4 regions of the Pseudoalteromonas sp. MQS005 genome follow, and region 1 is predicted to be linked to each of the others. Evidence: predicted binding sites of a transcription regulator. Region 1 holds the regulator's gene; each other region holds the start of a gene.
The links. The regulator sigma-54, encoded in region 1, starts transcription at its own class of promoters, with help from an activator protein. The targets are predictions, from matches to a motif close to GTTGGCACGNNNNTNGNNT.

Region 1 (2,209 bases):
CTCAGCGCCACTAACATGAACGGTTGCTTCAGCTTTTTGGTTTAGTTTTTCTACATCGAGAATAACGTGCACATTCGTTATGTGATCAGTGTGCCTCTGTAACTTCGAAAATTTACTATTTACGTAGTCTCTAAGCGAGTCGGTAATATCTACATGGCGACCAGTTAAATTCAGTTGCATAAACATTTTCCTCTTTGTTGTACGCCTTAAATCAAACTTTTACGTTGATTAGACGGGGGAATAGCTAGAGATTCGCGATATTTTGCAATGGTTCTCCTCGCTACTTTAATTCCTTGCTCTGCCAATATATCTGCAATTTTACTATCACTCAATGGTTTAGCTGAGTTTTCTGCAGCGATTAATTTTTTAATTAATGCACGTATTGCTGTTGATGAACATTCGCCACCATTTTCAGTACTTACATGGCTTGAAAAGAAATATTTAAGCTCAAAAATGCCACGTGGTGTATGCATGTATTTTTGCGTAGTAACACGCGATATAGTCGACTCGTGCATTTCCACCATTTCAGCCACATCGTTAAGCACCATAGGCTTCATAGCCTCAGGACCGTGTTCAAAAAAGGCCTGTTGCTGCTGCACAATACAGTTGGTTACTTTAAGTAGCGTGTCATTTCTACTTTCTAAGCTTTTTATAAACCATTTAGCCTCTTGTAAGTGCGAGCGAATAAACTGGCTATCACCACTTGATTTAACCGTACGCGACATAGCTGCATATTGGCTATTTACTCTGATCTTAGGCATGCTATCTGGGTTTAATTCAACTACCCAACGACCTTTAACTTTTTTAACCGACACATCAGGAATAACGTATTCAGACTCTTCTCTAACAATAGTGTCTGCCGGTTTTGGGCTGAGCGTATGAATCAACGTCATGATTTCTTTAAGCTCATCTTCTTTAAGCTTTGTTTTTTTCATCAACGTGCGATAGTCACGTGCAGCAAGTAAATCAATATGATCGGTTAAGATCATTTTTGTTTCGTTTAAAAAAGGTGTGTCTTTATCAAATTGATTTAGCTGAATACACAAGCACTCTTGTAAACTACGCGCGGCTATTCCCACTGGATCAAATAGTTGAATACGCTTTAGTACCGCTTCTATTTCGTCAAGTTCAACTTCATCTTCGCCGTCGTTTTCTTGGTTAAAGCTTTCTAATATTTCTTCACAGCTAAGGGTTAGAATCCCTGAGTCGTCCACAGCTTCTACAATTGCAATAGCTATCGCTTCATCGGTAGGGCTAAACGGCGTCAATTGAAGTTGCCACATTAAATACTCATGCAGCGTTTCAGTCGAAGAGCCTTGATAAATAGATTCATCTTCTGGCATTGGGCCCGATGAAGAGGCAGGCGCTGCGCTCATATATTCATCCCAAGTAACATCCATAGCCATATCATCGCTAATGGTGTCTTTGGTCATTGCTTCGCCGCTGTCTTGCTCATACTCGCTAGGTTTATCGTCAGCTGAGGCACTTAGCGTTAAGTCATCGTTATCGGCTTTTTGTTCGTTTTTACCTGCAGTGTCTTCGCTGTAATCGTGTTCTTCAACTTCAAGCAAGGGGTTGCTATCGAGCGCTTCTTGAATTTCTTGCTGGAGATCCAATGTACTGAGTTGCAATAAGCGAATTGCTTGTTGCAACTGTGGAGTCATTGTAAGTTGCTGGCCCATGCGCAGCTGTAATGATTGCCTCATGTATCTCTAACAATCCTTTTAAATTAGTATGATTAATCTTAGCAGATGCTTAGTGGAATAACACACATATTAGAGCTTGAACTGCTCGCCCAAATAAACATCGCGTACTGTTTTATCGTTTAATACGTATTCAGGAGTGCCTGATGCAATTAACTCCCCATGAGAAACTATGTAGGCTTTTTCACAAACATCAAGTGTTTCGCGCACGTTATGGTCTGTAATAAGTACGCCAATGCCACGGTTTTTAAGATGCTCTATAATCTTTTTAATATCTAATACTGAGATAGGATCAACCCCCGCAAAGGGTTCGTCTAAAAGGATAAATTTAGGGTTTGCTGCTAACGCGCGAGCAATTTCAACGCGGCGACGTTCACCACCTGATAAGGCCATACCTTGGCTGTCGCGGATATGCTGAATGCTAAATTCATCAAGTAAATTATTTAAGGTATCTTCGCGTTGTTGTTTATTTAATTCTTTACGTGTTTCTAAGATAGCCATTAAGT
Region 2 (2,209 bases), on a different contig from region 1:
TAAAAATATGTATTTCATTTTACTATCCTTAGAAGAGAAAGGCATACGCCTTTCTAAATGATGCTTATTCCAACCGTATCCTACAAGAAACTTGACCACCACCAGAGCACGAATAGCTAACTGTACCACCCTCACCATGAACAACCGTCATGCTACCTGAGGTGCAACGGCATGTCATTGTTGCATAGCTAAATGTACTCATTGTGATTAAAAAAAACGCTAAAATAGCTGTGATTTTTTTTGATAAATTCATAATAATCCTTAATCGTGATTTCGAATTTTAATGTTATCTTATTGTTTTTTTTGTAAACAACTATTTTCTAGGTGGTTTAAATATGAGAAAGGGCCTTGCGGCCCTTAGTGTTGCAGCAAGTAACACATTCTTTTTATAGGCTAAAGTCGACAGCGTAGGCTACATAAGCTTTAACATCTGAGCCGTCCATGTCGTTATCAGATAGGCCAAAGGTAAAACCATCTTTAGACACTGATACACCATAATCAATAATATTGTCATCACCGATGAAATCGCCTGAGTAATGCCCTATGTGTAGCGCCATTTCAGTGCCATTGCTACCAACAGCGAAGCTGTAATCGGCGTTTAAATACAGTGAATCACCAAAATCAGTACCATCACCACTGGCAGCAGATGTTGCAAGTACGGCTGCACCAAATGTAAAACCTTGCACACTAATGCTACCGTAAACTTCTGAAAAATCTGCATCGGCACCTGATGCCGCATCTGGGTAAGCGTAATAAATATAACCTACGTCATAACTTACGTTTTCATTAATAGCGCCGCCAAAACCGGCGTATAAGTCTAGTTCGTAAGTCATTTCATCTGCCCAAGACGCATTTGACGCCCACGTACCTGCATAAAATCCAGATTCATTAGCGTAATCAATACCGCCAGATACAGCTGCATCGCCCCCAGTTTGCTCTTGTCCGCGCCATAAGTAGTTAGAAGTAGCGGCTGCATTGGCTGTTACTTCGGCAAATGCAGTAGTTGATGTCATTCCTGTTAATGCCAATGCACCGATGAGTATTGTTTTTTGTAGTTTTAGCATGTTTCATTTCCCATTGTATGATTTTGCACGCCAAGGTTTTTTATTATAAACGACTACAACCTTTTGAACGGCGGCGTATTATTACGTTACTGCAGGGGGAATTGCACTGTATGTGCCAGCTTCCATTTATTCAATAAAAAATAAATTTTATATTATAAAACAAGGTGTTGAAATTATGCGCAAAGACGCTTTGTGAAAAGTATGTAAGGAAAGAACACACTGCTGGTGCAAAAAAAAGCCTGGCTGCACCATTAGAGCGCTACCAGGCTATCTATATTAGGATCTATTGGCCTTTGAAAATTTAACCTTGAAAGGTCTACAGACCCTAACGTTACGCTAGTTTATTAAAGCTAATTGCGTTTGATATACGTTTTATCCAAAAATGGTACGCATAAGTGTAATTGTTTCGTTAACACCACGGCCTTTTTGTACTTCGCTAATAATAGAATCACGCTTAGCACGAATATGCTCTGGGATGTCATCAGCAGCAAGTGCGCGGTCCACTAATATTTCAGCCGATTCTTTGCCGCGGCGTGGCGCTTTACTGCTGCTAGAAGTGCTACGTGTAGGTTTATTAAGTAGCTTAATGTAGTTAGAGTTATCTGCAGTATTAGTATCTGCATAATAGAAAAAGCAAGGTATAAGCGCTTTAATGTCCACCAACTGTGTTTCTAGTTCATTACCAGCATTGGCCATTTTAAACCATGACATAGCGTGAATGCTTTGTACTACATCTTGCCAGTAACGCTCAAAGTCACGGTTATTTAATTTGGTGATACCAAGTGCGGAGCAAAGTGCATCTAAGCGACTGTTACTAATTGGAGTAAACACATCAGGGCGACGCATTGCTAATAAACGGGTGGCAGGCGCCAGAGTTGGTTTTTCATCACTACCATTAAATGCACTCAAATAAGCAATTACAAATTGTTGGTAATTACCTAGCGCTACATCACCCTCAAGTGGAATGTTGCTGAGTGCATCGTCGAATGCACCTGGCAAATCAGCCAGCATCTGGTGAAAACCTTTGGCGCTTTTGGTAGAGGCAAACCATTCTACATCAAAGTTATAAGTACTCGGATCGAGTGATGCCATATGCTTACCGCTAAAAGCGAGTAAGTCTTCAGGGATCATATCTTTTAACGGCT
Region 3 (2,209 bases), on a different contig from region 1:
TTTTAGCGTTTCGTCAGCAGCTTATGTCTGTAGCATCTCACCCGGCTAAGTTATTGTTTATCGACTATCCTTCACAAGTACAGCTATTTGAACTGCGCTCGCAAGCGCGTATACCGACGCTGTTTCCAGCCAAGTTAAAATTATCGGATGATCGCCCTTCTTTTGAAGGCGTTATAAAAGATATTTCGTTAACGGGTGTTATGTTTGATATTAAAACAACCCAAGAAATCGACGACATTAAAGATATGCGTTGCATCGTAGTGTTTGATGAAGATACAAAGCACGAAGGGCAAATATGCAGTGTGAAAAAACATGCTAAGGGCATATATTGCGGAATTCGATTATTTGCCAGTGAAGAGCAAATGAAAGCCCTGATGGGGGATCACTTCATTGACCCTAGTGCACTTGAAGTTGAAATTGTATAAGGCCTGTTATCTGTCGACGCTGAACATTTTACAATTCTAAAATATCAACAAGCTCTAACATTTTCGCTCTTTTGCAACAAATAGCCATGTGTTGTTGTTATTTTTAAAAGCCATTTCAAATTTATTTTATAAATTCATTAAAAACAATTAGTTAAATATGTTTTTTATTCTGATTTTTTTGTTTATAACAAAATTAAACTCAACTCACCTTCCTTTTTGTTTATTTAATCCTCTTTTTTAGCGATTGCTCATCGACTGTGTGGGATTTTCCTTAAACTCAACTCTTTGATTTTTATTGTTTTAATTTTATTGCCTTATCTACTGTTGCTAAAAAGCAACAAAATAACGAGTTAAATAGCGCCATTTTCAGCTAGTTGCTGGTTAATTTATTGAAAATTATGGTTTTTATATTTTTGGCATCGAAGTTGTAATAGTCAGGCTGTATTGAACGAAACGTGATTTAAAGTAAAACACTTAATCGCATAAAACATAAACTTTGAAGGAAGATAGATTATGAAAAGCATTAATAAAACTTTAGCACTTATCGCATTGGCTTCTTCATCAGCCGCTTTTGCAGCAAGCGACTTTGACACGCTAGACGCTGACGGCAACGGCGCAATCAGTCAAAGCGAAGCATCGGTTGATGCAAAATTAATGAGCATGTTTTCAGAGCTTGATACTGACCAAAACGGTGAGTTATCAAAACAAGAGTTCTCTAAAGCATAACCCTAAGCTATTAAAGTTTTGGGAGTTAAAAGCTCCCCCATTATTTAAACGATTTTAAGGAATACTCATTATGAAAACATTACACAAAACATTTGCACTTATCGCTCTTGCTTCTTCATCAGCTGCCTTTGCAGCGAGCGACTTTGACACACTAGATACCGACGGTAACGGCGCTATTAGCCAAAGCGAAGCATCGGTTGATGCAAAATTAATGAGCATGTTCTCAGAGCTTGATACTGACCAAAACGGTGAGCTATCAAAAGAAGAATTTTCGAAAGCATAAGGCAAGGCTAAGTATATTCTGAGTTGCCAAAGACAACCTAAATAGGCAAGGAAGCCTATGAAAGAGAATAACAAGGACCGTGATAGCCAGACACAATTTTTTGATAGACCATTGCATTACATTTTGAAGGATTAAATTATGAAAACATTACATAAAACATTTGCACTTATCGCGCTAGCTTCTTCATCAGCTGCTTTTGCAGCAAGCGACTTTGACATGCTTGATACTGATGGTAACGGTGCTATTAGTCAAAGCGAAGCCGCTGTAAACGCTGATTTAACAGCCGCATTTACTGAGCTTGATACTGACGGTAATGGTGAGCTTTCTAAAGCTGAGTTTGCAAACTTTTAATTTTTGACTTTTTTCATTGCACAGGGATCTCAGAAAAGGATTTCCCTCTTATAGGAGACTTATTATGAAAGCATTAAACACAACACTTGCGATTTTAGTATTAGCGTCATCATCAGCAGCTTATGCAGCGGTAGATTTTGCCTCTTTTGATAGTAATGGCGATGGTGTAATTAGCCAGCAGGAAGCCGCCGCTAATAAACAACTAATGAACATTTTTGATGACTTAGATACCGACGGAAATGGTGAACTTTCTAAAGAAGAGTTTGCAAGAGTACAATAAGTATTAACCCATCATACTCCACTAAAGCCGCTTAATAGTCAGCGGCTTTTTTGTGCTTGTTGATTACTTAACTCAAGCAGTTTAATTATAGAAAAATAGCGCTAACTTGGAATAACTTTTCAACCACGTTAATGTGCTTTTTAT
Region 4 (2,209 bases), on a different contig from region 1:
TGCAACAACAACTGTATATAGTTCATTTAACCTTGATTCACGAGTAGATTCTCCAACTCTTCCTTTTGATCCAGCCGAGAGTGCGACTTACAATTCATCGACCTCAACAACGGTTTATGACTCATTAGGTGAACCTCATGTAATTCAATTTTTCTTTGTTAAAAATGACCCCAGCGTTCCCGGCGATGAGAATCAATGGGATGTGCATGCTACATTAGACGGTAAATCCTTTGATACTAATGGTGTAGAGCAAACGGTGGCTCCCTATACACCAATAAGCACATTTAAATTTGATTCTAGTGGTCTTCCGCAAGATACTAATGGTATTGCGAACACAGGTAATACATTTAACCCATTAACAGTGCCAGGTGGTGCAGGAGCTGCTGCAGGGTTATCTGACTTGCTTTCAAATGGTGCAAGCTTTCCTGTTGATGTAGAGATAAATTGGCGGGATCAAGCTGCTACAACAAATAAAATACCTACTCAATATGCAAGTCGCTTTGAGGTAAAAGCACTTGAGCAGGATGGTGCGACGGTTGGTCGCTTAGCAGGTATTGATATTGGTACCGATGGAAAAGTCGTAGCGTCATACAGTAATGGTGATTCAACTTTCTTAGGGCAAGTCGCTATGGTGCGTTTCTCGAACTCACAAGGTCTACAGCAAGTGGGTGATACTGCTTGGAAAAAGAGTCTAACGTCAGGTGAACCAATCGCGGGTGAGCCAGGTTCAGGAACACTAGGCAATATCAATTCGTCAGCTCTTGAACAATCTAACGTAAACTTAACCAATGAGCTTGTTGATTTGATTAGTGCGCAGCGTAACTTCCAAGCAAACTCTCGTGCGCTTGAGGTTAATTCAACTATTCAACAAAACATCCTTCAGATCCGATAATCATATTTTGATTTACTTAGGCTGCTACGTGCAGCCTTTTTTATTACTCTCCTAAAATCTTATTCATACTTAAACTTAATTTGGCACTTATATTGCATTTACACATGTATAGATTTCTTAATGAGTCGATGTTATGGATAAAATGGTCTACATAGCGGCATCTGGCGCTAAACAAAGCCTGCAAGGGCTTGCTCTTAAAGCCAATAATTTGGCAAATGCGAATACCACAGGGTTTAAATCTGATTTTGCGCAAGCACGATCAATGCAGGCTTTCGGTGAAGGTTTGCCGACCCGTGTTTTTGCTATGCAGGAGCGCCCAGGCGCAAACATGACATCGGGGGGTATTGTTGAAACAGGTCGCGACTTAGACATAGCGATGAGTGATAACGCATGGCTGAGTGTTCAAGATGCCTCAGGAAATGAAGCCTATACCAAAGTAGGCACATTAAATATCACAGCCGAAGGCATGCTCATGACAAGTCATGGTCGTCAAGTTATTGGCGAAGGCGGGCCAATCATATTACCCGTACCCATTGAAAAAATAGAATTTAGCAAAGATGGCACTATTCAAGTTCGCCCTCAAGGCGCACCGGCTAACTTTTTAGAAGAAGTTGATCGGCTAAAAGTGATTGATGCAAACAACGCTACGCTTGAAAAAGGCAATGATGGTCTGTTTAGGCCCAAGCCAGGTGAAACTGTTGAAACATCAGCTAATGTTCAAGTACTGAGCGGCACGTTAGAAATGTCGAATGTAAATCCTGTGCATGAAATGGTCGATATGATCAATCACCAACGCCAATTTGAATTACAAGTAAAACTGATGAAAACAGCTGAAGAGATTGACGAACGTCAAGAGCAGCTGATGCGCATAGTTTAACTTTAACGTGAGGATATTATTATGAATCCAGCATTATGGATAAGTAAAACTGGGCTTGACGCTCAACAAACTGATATATCGGTTATATCAAATAACTTAGCGAATGCCAGTACTGTAGGTTACAAAAAAAGCCGCGCTATTTTTGAAGATTTACTCTACCAAAATATTAACCAACCAGGCGGACGTTCATCGCAAGATACCGAAATGCCATCAGGCTTAATGCTGGGTGCGGGTACTAAGGTTGTCGCTAATCAGAAAAACTTTTCCCAAGGTAACATGCTCACCACTGAAAATTCATTAGATTGGATGATTTCTGGTCCTGGGTTTTTCGAAGTATTACAGCCAGATGGCAATATTGCTTATTCGCGTAACGGCCAGTTTACTACTGACGGTGAGGGGCGTGTGGTTACTTCGGGTGCCGGTTACGTTGTTCAGCCAGA

Region 2: the regulator sigma-54 is predicted to act here: its motif matches at 1,166-1,184, upstream of A9479_RS05160 (TorF family putative porin).
Region 3: the regulator sigma-54 is predicted to act here: its motif matches at 838-856, upstream of A9479_RS09905 (EF-hand domain-containing protein).
Region 4: the regulator sigma-54 is predicted to act here: its motif matches at 972-990, upstream of A9479_RS02790 (flagellar basal body rod protein FlgF).

The regions. Positions count from the first base shown of each region.
Region 1 is NZ_LYRQ01000020.1:19,453-21,661, reverse strand. Features, by position in the region: gene hpf (ribosome hibernation promoting factor) at 1-180, opposite strand, end outside; gene A9479_RS08890 (RNA polymerase factor sigma-54) at 207-1,706, opposite strand; gene lptB (LPS export ABC transporter ATP-binding protein) at 1,776-2,209, opposite strand, start outside.
Region 2 is NZ_LYRQ01000010.1:12,340-14,548, reverse strand. Features, by position in the region: gene A9479_RS05165 (hypothetical protein) at 1-138, opposite strand, end outside; gene A9479_RS05160 (TorF family putative porin) at 387-1,064, opposite strand; gene A9479_RS05155 (hypothetical protein) at 1,437-2,209, opposite strand, start outside.
Region 3 is NZ_LYRQ01000023.1:45,220-47,428, forward strand. Features, by position in the region: gene A9479_RS09900 (flagellar brake protein) at 1-425, shown strand, start outside; gene A9479_RS09905 (EF-hand domain-containing protein) at 939-1,151, shown strand; gene A9479_RS09910 (EF-hand domain-containing protein) at 1,222-1,434, shown strand; gene A9479_RS09915 (EF-hand domain-containing protein) at 1,573-1,785, shown strand; gene A9479_RS09920 (EF-hand domain-containing protein) at 1,850-2,065, shown strand; gene trkA (Trk system potassium transporter TrkA) at 2,151-2,209, opposite strand, start outside.
Region 4 is NZ_LYRQ01000003.1:148,452-150,660, reverse strand. Features, by position in the region: gene flgE (flagellar hook protein FlgE) at 1-892, shown strand, start outside; gene A9479_RS02790 (flagellar basal body rod protein FlgF) at 1,026-1,769, shown strand; gene flgG (flagellar basal-body rod protein FlgG) at 1,791-2,209, shown strand, end outside.